2 regions of the Clostridium amazonense genome follow, and region 1 is predicted to be linked to the other one. Evidence: riboswitches for the same ligand, from Rfam matches in the RefSeq annotation. Region 1 holds a riboswitch; the other holds the start of a gene.

Region 1 (8,083 bases):
AATGGTAATAATTTTGAAGGGGATAGTAAAACAAAAACATTAATAGAACATTGTGTGCATATTGGAAGTAATATATCAGGTAAGAAAATAAAAGATGCAAACTTACCAAGTGAATGTTTAGTAGTTGCTATTAAAAGAGGAACTAAAGAGATATTACCTAGAGGAAATAGTGTGATTTTAAATGGAGATTATATAGTTGCTTTAGTAGATGAAGATAAAGCATCAGATGCATTAGAAAATTTAAGAAAAATATGTACTTAATAATAAGAAAAACTTATCATTAACAAATTGATGATAAGTTTTTTTTATTATACAAATATTTAAAAATCAATTACAATAAACACACAAAATTTAAATTAAAAAAATATAAGAAGAGGTAATACAATGAAAAAGGTTTTAGCAATAGTTTTAACAGTAGGTATGACATTTAGCTTAGTAGCTTGTGGAAATAATAAAGAAGAAAATAAAATAAATAGCAATGAAAAAAATATTGAAAAAAATTTAGATAATAAAGATAAGTCAGCTTACAAGAATATAAGTATAGAAGAAGCTAAAAAAATGATTGAAGAAGGTAAGTTTCAGCTGATTTTAGATGTTAGGGGAGAAGATGAGTTTAAAGAAGGACATATAAAAGATGCTAAAGTAATACCAGATTCAGAATTAGAAAATAGATTAAGTGAGATAGAAGAATATAAAGACAAAAATGTTCTTGTATATTGTAGAAGTGGTAAAAGAAGCACTAAAGCATCAGAAATTTTAGCGAACAATGAATTTAAAAATGTCTATCATATGCATGAAGGTATGATAAAGTGGGATGGAGATATAATAAAATAAACATATATTAAAATAGGATTAACTGCTTATAATCAGCTAATCCTATTTGTTTTATAAGTATTATTCAAATGCAATTTCTAGTATATTATAAATATCTTCTCTATATAATTTTTTAAATGTACCAAGTGGTGCAAGCATTGATGCATTGTCAGCTATGAAGTCTAAGTCTTTATGTGACACATTAATAGCCTTTAATGTAGTAGGTGCACCTAATTCGCTATAATAATTTTTTAGGGCATCAATAGATTTAAGTGCAATTTCTTCAGTACTACCTTCAGTTATAGAAAAAATATTTCTCCCCATTTTAGCAAACTTATCTATATCTTCTTTATAAACATATTTCATCCAAGCAGGCATAATTATTGCAAGACCAGTACCATGAGAAACATCATTAAGAACGCTTAACGAATGTTCTATATTATGTGAAGCCCAATCACCTTTTCTTCCAAGTCCATTTAATCCATTTAATGCAAGAGTTGCTGCAAATGCAAGTTCACATCTAGATTCGTAGTTAGTTGGATTTTGAAGTAAAATTTTAGAATGATGTATAACTGTTCTAATAATGCCTTCTGAAAGTTCATCTGACATATCTGTATTTTTAGTTCCACCAAAATAAGCTTCAAATACATGAGTTATTGTATCAATAGCTCCATTAATAGTTTGATTCACTGGAAGTGAACTTTGAATTGTAGGATCTAATATAGATACTTTAGGATAAAGTAGTGGTGATCCAAAAGACCATTTTTTATTTTCCTTTTCATTAGTTATTACTCCGCCACAATTCATTTCAGAACCAGTAGCAGATAGGGTAAGAACAGTAAATAGTGGTAAGGCAGATGTTAGTTTAATATTATTTTCAAACAAATCCCAAACATCTCCATCATAACAAGAACCAGCAGAAATTGCTTTTCCAGAATCTATAACACTACCGCCACCTACAGCAATTATAGCATCTAGTGAATGTTCTTTTACTAGATTGATGCCTTCTTTTACTTTACTAAGTAGAGGATTGGGTTTTACACCAGATAATTCAACAAATTCAATATGGTTTTTCTTTAATGAACTAGTAACATCATCATAAACACCATTATTAAATATAGAACCTTTTCCGTATAATAACAAAACTTTTTTTAAATTATACTCTTTTACATAGTTACCTATGGAAGAAATAGTATTTTTACCAAAAACTAAATTAGTTGGATTTTTAAAACTAAAATTTAACATTGAATACCTCCTGGGGCATATATAAGAAAATAATGGACCAAGTTAATGAAAGAATAATATTAATATTATGATTATTAATGCGCTATTTTAATGAAGTCCTTCACAATATTAATCATTAAATTGCTTCATTAATTTTTGAATATGCCTAAACAATATTGATAATATATATATAATTATACATATGAATTATTAAAAAATATATAATATTAATACTATTAATTAAATATATATCAAATTATAAAAAAACAAGTGAAATTACTGTTATCAGCAGTTTCACTTATTACATCTATAGGGTTCCGAGTAATAGCGTTATCAAAGGATACTAGTAAAATTACATGTTATTCCTATTTTATATTACATTTTCATTTATAGCTTTAATAACTCCATAATTTTCATTTGTATCAGCTAGATAATTACTTACTCTTTTTACTGCATCTACAGCATTTCCCATGGCATAGCTATATTTAGAGCACTTAAGCATTTCAAGATCGTTATAGTAATCACCAAAAGACATTGTTTCATCAAAAGATATATTTAATTTGTTTTGAAGAAATTTAATTGCAACACCCTTATTAGCATCTTTATTCATAATATCAAGCCAAATATCTCCTGAAGTGACAACTTTAAATTGTTCACCATAGATTTTGTTAAAGATATTGTAAGAATTATTATTTGCACCATCAAAATCACATAAAGTAAATTTTAGAATTTCATCATCAATTAAAGAAAAATCAGAGACAACTTCAACTTTTTCAAAGTATTTTTTTACTTCATCATGAACAAATTTTTCATTAGTTTCTAAATAAGCAGCTTTTTTACCACAAAGTAAAACATAACAGTTATCCAAAGATCTACCAAGACAGCATAGCTCATTAAGAATATCATTAGCAATACAATTAGAATATAACTCTTTACCATTTTGCATAATGTATGTACCATTTTCCGCCGCAAATATAATGTCATATTTAACTTTATCAAATGTTTTTAGTAAATTTTGATATTGTCTTCCAGAAGCAGCTACAAATGTTATGTTTTTATCCTTTAATTTACTTAGAGTTTCATAGAAATCTTCATGTAATATTCCATTTGAATCCAATAAAGTACCATCCATATCACTAGCAATTAATTTTACCATCTCAATCACCTTTTCCTAAGTATTTATAATAATTATCTTATGTTAAATTTTCATTAGTAAATAGATTATAATACAAACTAAAACAAAAATAAAAAGATTCAAAAAAGGGAAAAATCAGAAGATGTATAATTTTCAGCTAAATACAAATGATAAATATTGAAAAATTTATTATTAAAGGAGTAGTTAAAATGTCACATAAAAATAATAAAAATAGTAAAGACAATAAAAAGGCAGGTCAAAAAACTAAAAAGGAATTAGAAAAAATGAAAATGGAAACTTCTAATGAAATAGGGGTTTCAAATGAATCTAAAAAATTAGGTAAAAGTGCTAAATAAAATTTAATAAAGTATAAAAAATATGAACTAATTTGTATTAGTTCATATTTTTTTATAGAAACTTAATTAATTACTAGGTATAACTGCTTTACCATATCTTTCTCTAATAAAATTTTTAGTTTCATCACTTTTTAAAAAATCAACAAGTTCTTTGAGTGTTTCATTATCTTTATTATCTTCACGAGTAGCGATTATATTTACATGTTTTTCTATATCAGATATTTCTTCAAGAAATAAAACATTATTTGTATCTAGCTTTGACTCTAAAGCATAATTTCCATTTATTATGGCCAAGGATACTTCATCTAATAATCTAGGCAATTGTGCAGCTTCAACAGTTTTGATTTTAAAGTTTTTGGGATTTTTTTCTATATCTTTTTCTGTTTGAATATCAGAATTTGAATTTTTTAAAGTTATTAAGTTATTTTTTTCTAACAATTTTAAAGCTCTAGTTCCGTTTGAATTATCATTGGGAATTGCAATAATATCACCACTTTTTAATTCATCAATTTTTTTTATTTTATTTGAATATGCAGCTAAAGGCTCAGCATGAATACCACCAACAGAAACTATACTTGCATTATTCTTCTTATTAAAATCTTCCATGTAAGGAACATGTTGAAAATAATTTGCATCTAATTCACCAGAAGCTAAAGATTTATTTGGTATTACATAATCAGTAAATATCTTTACTTGTATATCAATACCTTTAGATTTTAAGTTTTCCTTAGCAAAATTTAAAATTTCTCCATGAGGAGTTGGAGATGCTCCAATAATTAATGTCTTAGCATCAGATTTTTCTTTTGAATTATCTGATGTAGATGCACAACCTAGTAGTAGAATTGAAATCATAGCTATAGAAATAAATTTAAAATAAGATTTTTTCATAAATGTTACCTCCGCAATTTATAATATTTTTTTATTCGATTTTTTTGCAATATGATTACCAGTGATTTGAATTAATTGTACTAGCAATATTAAAATCACAATAGTTGCTAATATAATTTTATTGTTATAGCGCATATATCCTTCACGAATAGCATAGTCTCCAATACCTTCACCACCTACAGCACCAGCCATGGCAGAATAACCAATAATATTTATTATGGTAAGTGTTATATTTGATATAAGAGAAGGAAAAGCTTCTGGTATAAGAACTTTAAATATAATTTGAGATTTAGTAGCACCACAAGCTAAAGAAGCTTCAATTATGCCAAAGGGGATTTCTCTTAATGAAGATTCAATAATTCTAGCAACAAAAGGTGCGCTAGCTATAGATAAAGGAACAATTGATGCTGTAGTACCTATAGTTGTGCCAATTATAAATTTAGAAATAGGGAACAATGCAACTATTAAAATAATAAAAGGTATAGACCTAAGTATATTTACAATAGTACTTAAAAAAGAATATAGCTTACTATTTTCACTAATGTGTCCTTTAGAAGTAATAGTAAGTATTATTCCTATTGGTACACCAATAATTAATGAGATAATAGTAGAAAATGAAACCATATAAATAGTTTGCAATAATGGCTTAATTGTAGAATTTAATATATTAAATAGTTCAGTCAAAATTAATCACCTCTACTTCAACTTGCATAGATTTTAAAAACTTAGTAATAGAATTAATAGTATCTAAATCATTATTAAGTGTTATTATAAGACTTCCAACTTGAGTTTCTTGAATTACATCTATACAACCACAGATAATATTGAACTCTACTTCGAATTTTTTTGAAAGCTCATGAATAACAGGAGAAGTTGCGCTAATTCCTTTAAAAGTTAACTTAAGCATTATGTTTGGATAAAATTTATCTTTAAGACTATTAGGAATACTTAAATTCTTATCAAAAAAAGAATTAGAAATTTCAGTTTTAGGATTTGAAAATACATCTAAAACTAATCCTTCTTCAACTATTTTGCCATCTTGCATAACAGCAACTTTATTACAAATCTTTTTAATTACATCCATTTCATGGGTAATTAAAACTATAGTTATATTAAATTTCTTATTTATTAATTTAAGTAAATTTAATATGGAATCTGTAGTACTTGGATCTAACGCTGATGTTGCCTCATCACACAAAATTATTTTAGGATTAGTACTAAGACATCTAGCTATGCCTACTCTTTGCTTTTGACCACCAGATAATTGGGATGGGTAAGAGTATTTCTTATCTTTTAAATCTACTAATTCTAAAAGTTCATTAACTTTTTTATCAATATATGGTTTAGGAACTTTATTAAGTTTTAGTGGAAATGCAACATTATCATATACAGTAGAATTCATTAGCAAATTAAAGTGTTGAAATATAATACCTATTTGTTTTCTTACTTCTCTTAATTTGTTAGATGATAACTTTGTAATATCTATAATGTTATGAGTTGTACTATTAATTGTTAAATTATCTAGTAAAACTTCACCTTTAGTAGGCTTTTCAAGAAGATTTATACATCTTAATAAGGAAGATTTGCCAGCACCACTAAGTCCAATTATTCCATAAATATCACCTTCATTTACTTTTAAATTTAAATTGTCAACAGCTATAACATTAGAATTCTTAGAATTATATATTTTAGTTAAATTTTTAATGGTTATCATATTAAAAATCGCTTCCTTTCAGTGAATTAATTAAATAAAGCAATATATATATTACATAAAAAGTTAGAATTTAATAATAAATAGTTTTTATCACATAATATAAAAAATCCCCTCTTGAAAGACAAGAGGGGATTTTTCTCTTATCTTTCGGTAAAAAACCGCTGGAATTAGCACCAATGCAAAATGCTGGTTGCTGGGCTTCATAGGGCCAGTCCCTCTGCCACTCTGGATAAGAATATATTAAGTTTTTATTTTAAATATAAAAAAACCTCTTGAAAAATAAGAGGATAGATAACTTCTCTTATCTTTCGGTAAAAACCGCTGGAATTAGCACCAATGCAAAATGCTGGTTGCCGGATTTCATAGGGCCAGATCCCTCAATCACTCAAAATAAGAATTTAATATTTAGTTTATGATTTAATTATATAAGAAAATTTTGAAAAGTCAACACAATATTGGAAAATAAAAAACAAATATATTTAAATAATTATAAACTCAGTAATAAATAACCTTCTAATGTGTAAGAATATTAATTTTAAATAAGAAGATAATATAGTTATAAATATATGAGAATTTGAAAAAGAAAGAAGATGAATAAATTTGAAAAAGAGTAAAGCAATTATAAGTTTTTGTATTTGTGCAATTATGATTTTAACTTCATTTAGTGTTTTAGGGTATATGGATGATATTAAAGAAAACAATGAGGATAATAAAATAGTATACTTAACTTTTGATGATGGACCAACTGAAAATACATTGGAAATTTTAAAAATATTAGAAGAAGAAGATGTTAAGGCCACATTTTTTGTTATAGGAGAACTTGCAAATACAAACAAAGAAATATTAAAGAAAGTAGAAGAAAATGGAAATTCTATATGTGTACATACCAATACTCATAAAAATGAAAATTATAGAAGTAAAGAAATTTATTTTAAAGATTATGATGCTGCATATAGTAAGTTAAAAGAATTATTAGAAAAGGAACCTTGTAATTTTATGAGGATGCCTGGAGGTTCAAGTACAGGTGTTCCGAGCAAAGTAGTTTTAAAATCAATAAGAGATGAACTGAATAATAGAAAAATAAATTATGTGGATTGGAATGTATCAATTGAAGATGCAATGGGCATAAATATTCCAGTGGAAAGATTACTGTGTAATTATAGGAAAGAAATGAGTAAGAAAAATTTAGATAAAGAAAGAATTGTAATTTTAATGCATGATGGAGCTTCAAACAGTACCACACCAAAAGCTCTTCCAAGTATAATAAAAGATTTAAAGAAAAATGGATATAAATTTAAAACTATACAAGATATAGATGAAAATGAGTTTATAAATTTAACAGAAAAGAAATTAATAAATAGATATAATGAAGAGAAAGAAATTAATTAATAAAATAATAAAAATAGCAAGTATTATACTTGCTATTTTTATTATATACAAAATTTATAATTTAGTTTTGTATAAGTATTTAAATAAATATGTAGTTATACAAAAGTTTAATTAAATTTAAAATTAAACTTTTGAATATTATAAAATTAAGTTAATTATAATTTAAAAATATAGACAATAAATATTATAAATAATATAATGTATAGAAAGTATGTAAAATATTCAAATAATAAATTAATCATTTATATAGGAATCCAATATGAAAAATGTAATTATTCTTATTTCAATTGGAAAAAAAGATTTAAACTATTATACAAAAATTAACTATTAACGATGAGCAGTTAATAATGAAGGATAAAATTGAAGTATCAATTTTTTAATCAATTTGTATAATAAATTTCAAAGTAAATTATTTAAACACCATATAAAAACTAGTTTTTATATACTTCTATTTTTAGATATTAGGAACAAAGTGAGTAATATATACCATAACTTTAACTTTTTACTTGGTTCCAAATATAAATATAGTAATAAACTATAATATCACTAGTATTATTTGATAAG
Region 2 (8,083 bases), on a different contig from region 1:
CTCTCTAATAAAATCTGCTATAGCACTTAATATAACTGAACCTAAATAACATAGTGCCAAAGTCCATATTCCTTTTTTTATTCCTTTTGATATATGATTATCAATTATATATCGCATAACTTGTGGTGGAATTAATTGCATTACAACCCCAGCTATAATAGATATTATTAAACAAATAGTTATATATGATTTTTCTTTTAAAGTGTCTATAACTGCCTTTTTAACTATTTTATCCTTCTTCACAAACCTCACTCCCTTCTAAAAAACTTTGACATTCTATAATTTTTTGATATATTCCTTCATTACAAACTAATTCATCATGACTTCCTTCCTCAACAATCTCACCCTCATCAAGTACAATTACTTTGTCTGTGTATTTAAAAATATCTAATCTGTGTGAAAAAATAAATATAATTTTATCATGTCTTTGTTCATTTAATTTTCTGATTATATTTTCTTCTGTGTTTATATCTACAGCTGAAAATGGGTCATCTAATATAATTATTTGTGCATCTCTATATAATGCTCTAGCTAATGCAATCCTCTGTTTTTGACCACCAGAAACTTTTACCCCATTTTCACCTATTTTAGTATTTTTTCCAAACTCCATTTTCTCAATATCTTCTATTAAATTAGTTGTTTGTAAAACCTTACTTAAATCATCTTCATTTTCTTTCCATGTTATATTATGTTCTATGCTTGACGAAAACAAGAATGGATTATGTCCCATATACGTAATATTTTTAGATTTAAAATCTGCTGAAAAATTTATTAACTCATCATTATTCAATTTGATACTTCCTTCGTAAGGATAAGCACCTGTTAAGGCTAATGCTAATGCACTTTTTCCTGAACCTACTGATCCCGTCACTCCTATAATCATTCCTTTTTTCGCATTTAATGTTATATTTTTTATAACATTTTCTTTTGACATTGGATATTTAAAATTTACACTTTCTAACTTTATTGAATTAATAACTATAATTTCATCTTTTTTATCTTCTCTTTCATGCTTAACATTAATTAAATCCTTTATTCTCTCCCATGATGCCTTAGCTCCTTGCTGTATATTAAAAACCTTAGCTGCCGTTTTAGTTCTATTTGCTAAAAATATAAACATAGTTATAAATGCTGTCAATGTACCTACTGACCAATTTCCTTTTATAACTTCATTACTTCCTAATGAAAGTACCAATACAATTCCTAAAGTAGATACCGCAGAATATATTGGACCCAACCCACTTTTTAAAACTAATGCTATCGTAGCTTCCTTTTTTTGAATATCAAGTTTTTCTTTTAATCTTTTAAGCTCAGCCTCTTCTCTGCCATAAAGTCTTAAAATACTAATTTCTGAAATCATCTTTCTCACTTGTGATGTAGTGCTTGCAGTTGCTTTTCTATACTTTTTATTTCTAGTTTGTACAGTTTTCTTCATGCATTGAGCTATTAATATAGATATAGGTATTGGTATTATACATATTAATGTGATTTTTATATCATAAAACATAAGTGCTACAAAATAAGCAATCATCAAAACCCATGTATCCCACATTTCCGTAATAGTTTTTCTTATAGCCTCAACCACTATATCCACATCACCAATAGTTGTTGACATCATATCTCCAACTTGACATTTTTCAATTTCATTCAAATTTGTATTCAGTATAGATTTCGTAATTCCTACTCTCATATCACCGCTTATTTTATTTGACATATCTCTAACATAATACCGTTTAAAAAATCTAGCTACTTGAAATGTTAATGTAATTACTAGAAATTCTACACCTGATTTTATTATAGTTTTTATATCATTTGCTAAAATTGCTACATCTAAAAGCTTACCTTGAAATATAGGTCCTAAAACAACAATAGTGTTATAAAGTATTCCTGCTATAGCAGTAAAAATGAATTGTTTTTTATACTTACTTACATATGCTAATAAATTTGTGACTTTTTCAGGTGGATTAAACTCTCTCTGCATAAATTTGCACCTCCTTTAAAATAAAAAAACTCCTATAAGACAGGAGTAGACTACGCTCTTATCTTTCGGCTTGAAACCGCTGGATTTAGCACCACACACTTTATGCTGGTTGCTGGATTTCATAGGGCCAGGTCCCTCAATCACTCTTAATAAGACATTTATGAAATTTTATTTAAATACATAAAGGAAAACAATGTTATTTATATTTAAATTATAAAACTCTTTTCCTAATTGTCAATATTTTCTATTTATTATTTTTGTAAAATAAAAAACCTTTTGAGATAATTCGTTCCTCAAAAGGCTTTAAATATTAATGTAATATTTAAAATTCATTTATATTCTCTTTTCTATGTTTAATATTTTTAAATTAATCTAATAACATTCTCGCATCTACAAATATCCCTACTAATATTATTTTTATTATTTCCATTGCTTTTTTCATGTACTACTCCTCCTATTTTTATCTTTTCTATTTCATAATTAATCTAATAACATTCTTGCATCTACAAATATCCCTATTAATATTATCTTTATTATTTCCATTGCTTTTTTCATGTATTATTCCTCCTATTTTTATCTTTTCTATTTCATAATTAATCTAATAACATTCTTGCATCTACAAATATTCCTATTAATATTATCTTTATTACTTCTATTGTTTTTTTCATATCTAATTCCTCCTAAAATTTAATTTACTTTATGTATTTATTATATTTTCTTGTCCAATTTTGAACTATCTTTTTATATTAATTTTTTATTACACTTCTGTAATGTTTTCTATCATTCTCTGTAATATAGGGTTACAAGCTAAAATTTTAAATAATAGCTTTCTTAAATGATACTACTAATCTTACAGTTTATTCTGATATCATGACTGAAACCAATTAAGAACTAAGAGTGAAAAGTGAATAGTTATGGTTAATATTACTCATTTCATTACTAATATCTAAAAATAGAAACACATAAAAACTAGTTTTTATATGATTTTTAAATCATTTGCTTTGAAAATTATTATAAAATTTAATTTAAAAAACTGAGACTTCAGTTTTACCCTTCATTGTTAATTTTTATATAATATTTAAAATTAAGCTTAAATAAAAAAGCATGTTTTCACATGCTTTTTTATAAATCTAATTTATTAAAATATCTTACTCTAATGCAGCTTTTATTGCATTTAAGTTTCTTGTCATTATTGATATATAATCCTCACCATTTGCTTCATCTTCTTTAGTAATTCCTTCTAAAGGATTTAACACTTCAGTTTTTGCACCAATAGATTTAGCTATTGTTTCAGCAACACTTGGATTTACTAATTCTTCAAAAAATATAACTTTTATTTTATGCTCTTTTGCAAAATCTATAATTTCTGCCATACGTGCTGCTGTTGGTTCTGAATCTGCCATTAATCCTTCTATGGCTACTTGTGTAAGTCCGTACTCTCTACATAAATATCCAAAAGCTTCATGTGCTACTATAACTTCCTTATTTTTAACATTGCTAAGTTCTTCTTTAAATTTTTTATCTAAACTCTCTAATTCATTAACATATTTTTTGTAATTTTCTTCATAGTAATCCTTATTTTCAGCATCAGCTTCAATAAATGCATTTTTTATATTTTCCATTTCAATTTTAGCATTGGAAGGGCTCAGCCAAACATGAGGGTCATATTCGCTTTCTTCATGTTCACTTTCTTCACCATCATGTTCATGATTATATTCACTTTTAATTAAGTCTGTTCCTTTTGATGCCTCAACAACTAATATTTTATCATTTTTCAAAGATTTCAAAACTTTATCTGTCCAATGTTCCATTCCTAATCCATTATAAATAAAGATATCCGCTTTTTCTAAATTTACTATATCTGCTGGTTTTGGTTCCCAATCATGTGGTTCTACCCCTGTAGATACTAAGTTTGTAACTTCAACTTTGTCTCCACCTATCTTGGTTGCAAAATCATACATAGCATAAAAACTAGTATACACCTTTAATTTTCCAGTTGAAGCATCATCCTCACTAACTTTTTTTGAGTTATTAGATGCTCCACACCCTATCATAAACATTGATAATATTATAGTTAATAATAAAATTAATCTTCTTTTCAACTTTTATCTCATCCTTTCTATATATGCAAACGCAAATCATTTGCATTTGGTATATAATAAATATATCCTTCTTGTAAATAACTGTCAAGCATCTTTTTAAAAAGTTTCTTATCTGTATATTATTGACAATTCTATTCATCACTACTAAAATTGTATAGAGATATAGGTAAACAAGCTCGAATTCAAAACTATTTTTTTAGCTGTAAATATATTGCTTTCAAAAGAAATACTTACTATAAAATGATTCCGAGCTAGTCTCACTCTTAAGGGTATCCAAGTTCAAATTTTAAATAATAGCTTTCTCAAATGATACTAGTAATCTTATAGTTTATTCTATTATAATGTTTTGAACCAATTAACAGTTATCAATTAACAATAATGGTTAATATTATCCACTTCGTTCTTAATATTTTTGATTAGAAGTCCATAAAAAAACTGAGCTTTCAGTTTTATCCTTCATCGTTAATTGTTAATTTTATAATATATTATGATTATACTGGAGGCTTTTCTTATGAATGAAACAATATTAAAATCTGTTGATTTAAAGTCTACTAAACGTCGACAAATTATATTATCCACTATAGAGTCATCTCCATTACCACTTACCGCTGAAGATATTTTCAATATTATTTCTAGCAAAGTAACAATAAATCTATCTACTATTTATAGAGCTCTTAAAGCCCTTTCTGAAAAGGGAGTTTTGCTTAAAAGTTTAAATCAAGACGGCAAAACTTATTATCAGATTAATAATTCAATGCATACACATCATTTAGTATGTACTTTATGTGGTAATGTTATTCCTATAAATCACTGTCCATTAGAAAATTTTTCTGAATCATTAATCAATAAAACTGGTTATATAATTATAGGCCATAGTTTAGAATTCACAGGCATTTGCCCAAAGTGTTCTAGTAAATTATAAAAAAACAGATGTAAGAGCTAACTTCATCTTTTACATCTGTTTTTTTATAAACCATATTTAACATTTTCATTTTAAAATTTAATAGTTTCTGTTAATGAAAATAAATATACTCCATTTTGGCTGGTTGTGATTTTTCCATTTTCTCTACATATATTATGGGAACTATTTCATTTTCATATTCTTCATACTTTATTTGTCCAATTACTTTAACCCACTCATTCTCTTTTAATTTATGTGTTTCAGAACTTCTACATATAAATCCATAAACTTCCGCATCTGCCGCACAACATACCATTACTTTTCTAGCTGGAATAAATTCATTTTCTTTAAGTCCATCTTTTTTTAATACTTGTCCCTTCATTTCTATCTTAGTTCCATCATATTTATCCTTATTTTCATAAATCTCTACATACCATTTTGCAAAATCCTCATCCTTTACATTAATAATATTATTATCTTGAGAATTAAACTCTTCCTTATTTGAACTATTTATCTCATAATTATTTATAACATATGAAAATTTTTCATTGCTATTTATTTTATTTGTTGTTTTAATGTTTGGTACTATTAATAAAGCAATAATTGGAAATATTATTATTCCATATGACAAAACATTTTCACAATGTTTGGGTTTAAACAAATTAGGAATCATAAAAATTCCTATAATAATAAGCACTGCCCCTGAAACCCAAAGAAGTAACTCAAGCCTTGGATGCACATATTTTTTTATATTCCCATTCACTAAAGATATAAAAAGCATACTTGCTAGTCCAAATAAAATCCCCAACTGAACAAGTACTTCCATATTAACTTTTTTCCTCATAATTATTTTCCTCTATAATATTATTGATACTAATGAAAAAATAGATACTCCTACAGTCAAAACTATACATATAAGCGTAACTACAAATTTTTTATTAAAGTTTCCAATAAGCATAAATAAATTTTTTATATCTAACATAGGCCCCATAATCATAAATGCTAAAAGTGATGTTATTGGAAATGTTCCCTGAAAACTTCTTGCAATAAACGCATTAGAATTAGCACATACAGATAATATAAATGCTGCTAATATCATAACAAGTATAGACTTTACATTGTTTGTAGCTATATAACTAAAAAATTCTCTTGGAATCAACTTTTGAACTGTTGCAGATATTAATGCCCCTACTATAACATATTTAGATACATTCAAAAATTCAAGTCCTGCATGCTTAAATATAGCTTCTACAGTGCCCAAAATCCCATGATTATAAATTTTTCCTATATCACCACTAGAACAACTTAAATAACTTGATGTATTATTTATCTCAATGTTATTTTCTTTATTGTAAAACATTTCAACTATTATACCTGTAATAATTGAAACTATAATTCCTAAAATTATTCTATAAAAAACAATTTTAGGATTGCTTGGAAAAGCATAAAATGTTGATATTATAACAACAGGATTCACTACTGGTGCTGCTAACATAAAAGTTACAGCTTTTGAAAGTGGAACTCCTTTTTTTACCATTCTAGCTGTTATTGGTGCCATAGCACAATCACACACTGGAAAAAATATACCCATAATTGCAGCTAAAGGAAAGCTGAACCACCTTTTTTTTCCAAATAAATTTATTATTTTATAATCTGGAACTACAATTTGAAGTATTGAAGATACAAACACTCCTATTAATACAAAAGGAATTGCTTCTATTAAAATACTTAAAAATAATATATTCACATCTCTTATTTTTTCTATATTAGGAATCATATTTTTATACTTTAATATAGATAAAATCATATAAAAAATAACTATCCAAATCATAAGTATTATAAAATTTTCTTTTGATTTCAATTCCTCATTACAAATAAATTTACTTATTTCTTCATTAATATTTTCATTTATAATTACACTTCTCTTATTTATACCACTAATAACTTTCCTCATATTTTTTATTTCTTTTTTACTTAAAGTTTTGTGTCTATTAAGTATTATGCAATCACTATTCATTAAATGATCAAGTATAATATTTCTCATATTACTCATATACGATATAAATGTTTCTGCATTTATAGTACAAAAAATTTTTTCTATATTATAATTACTAGGAACCCTAACTTTTAATAAATCACTAACTTCCCAAGTTCCATTATATTCTATAATTATCCTGTTAGGATTGTATTCCTTTCTTATATTTTTAAATAATTCATAACTTAATTGATTTTTATTTTCAATTGTTTTTACAATTACATTTTCATCATATTTGTCTATTTTTAATTCTTCAATTCCTTCTTCACATAACAAAACTACAACGCGTTCATTTTTACCTAATATATTTCTCCTTAAAAGTTTCTCAATCAAAGTTGTTTTTCCCGACTCTAAAAATCCCACAATAACATCTATTGGTACACTCATAAAAACTACCTCTTTAAATTTTAAAAAGCTCTTTTATAGCTGTTTTATTTAACTTTTTACCTATAACACATAATCTTCCTGTGTAGTCAGCCTCTATTGATTTTATATATATCTCCTCTGGCACAAAGTCAAATTGCACCCATTTCTTATTATTAGTTTGTACTATGCCTTTAGCCCTTAATACAACACCATATTTGTCTTTTCCTAATTCTCTTAATATATTTTCAATTTCTCTATTTGAAAATATTTTTGGAGTTTCTTCTCCCCATACATCAAAAATATCATTAGCTGAATGTTTTTCTTCCTTTCTCCTATTAATGTGAAATCTTTTCAATGTTTTATTAGAATCCACCTCTTTATCCTTGCTCTCAAATTTTTTTATTTCCTTATTAATTTGATATTCCAATTCTATTTCTGCATTTTTTTCAGCAACAGAAATTATAGTTTCAGATTTAATACTTGTCCAAGGAGTTGTTATTATATTTGCCTTTTTATTAATTTTTTGAACATCTTTTACTATTTTAGTTAATGAGTCTTGTTCAATATTTTGTGTTCTACTTAAAATTACAGTTTGAGAAAACTCTATTTGATTAGCAAAGAATTCTGAGAAGTTTCTCATATACATTTTATATTTATTTGCATCTACTACAGATATACACATGTTCATTTTTACATCT

The links. Region 1 has a riboswitch for S-adenosylmethionine ahead of AC07E4_RS16795 (methionine ABC transporter ATP-binding protein). Riboswitches for the same ligand answer to the same signal wherever they lie in the genome.
Region 2: linked by a shared signal. The riboswitch ahead of AC07E4_RS06075 (ABC transporter ATP-binding protein) and the one ahead of AC07E4_RS16795 (methionine ABC transporter ATP-binding protein) in region 1 are both predicted to bind S-adenosylmethionine.

The regions. Positions count from the first base shown of each region.
Region 1 is NZ_JBWKMH010000033.1:435,601-443,683, reverse strand. It holds gene AC07E4_RS16830 (ClC family H(+)/Cl(-) exchange transporter) at 1-261, shown strand, start outside; gene AC07E4_RS16825 (rhodanese-like domain-containing protein) at 385-834, shown strand; gene AC07E4_RS16820 (iron-containing alcohol dehydrogenase) at 895-2,058, opposite strand; gene AC07E4_RS16815 (Cof-type HAD-IIB family hydrolase) at 2,408-3,193, opposite strand; gene AC07E4_RS16810 (small, acid-soluble spore protein, alpha/beta type) at 3,382-3,528, shown strand; gene AC07E4_RS16805 (MetQ/NlpA family ABC transporter substrate-binding protein) at 3,595-4,416, opposite strand; gene AC07E4_RS16800 (methionine ABC transporter permease) at 4,435-5,100, opposite strand; gene AC07E4_RS16795 (methionine ABC transporter ATP-binding protein) at 5,093-6,130, opposite strand; SAM riboswitch class I at 6,268-6,366, opposite strand; SAM riboswitch class I at 6,429-6,527, opposite strand; gene AC07E4_RS16790 (polysaccharide deacetylase family protein) at 6,731-7,519, shown strand.
Region 2 is NZ_JBWKMH010000010.1:357,612-365,694, reverse strand. It holds gene AC07E4_RS06080 (ABC transporter ATP-binding protein) at 1-243, opposite strand, end outside; gene AC07E4_RS06075 (ABC transporter ATP-binding protein) at 230-1,981, opposite strand; SAM riboswitch class I at 2,037-2,137, opposite strand; gene AC07E4_RS06070 (metal ABC transporter substrate-binding protein) at 3,130-4,083, opposite strand; gene AC07E4_RS06065 (Fur family transcriptional regulator) at 4,595-5,005, shown strand; gene AC07E4_RS06060 (TIGR03943 family putative permease subunit) at 5,097-5,828, opposite strand; gene AC07E4_RS06055 (permease) at 5,841-7,406, opposite strand; gene AC07E4_RS06050 (CobW family GTP-binding protein) at 7,420-8,083, opposite strand, start outside.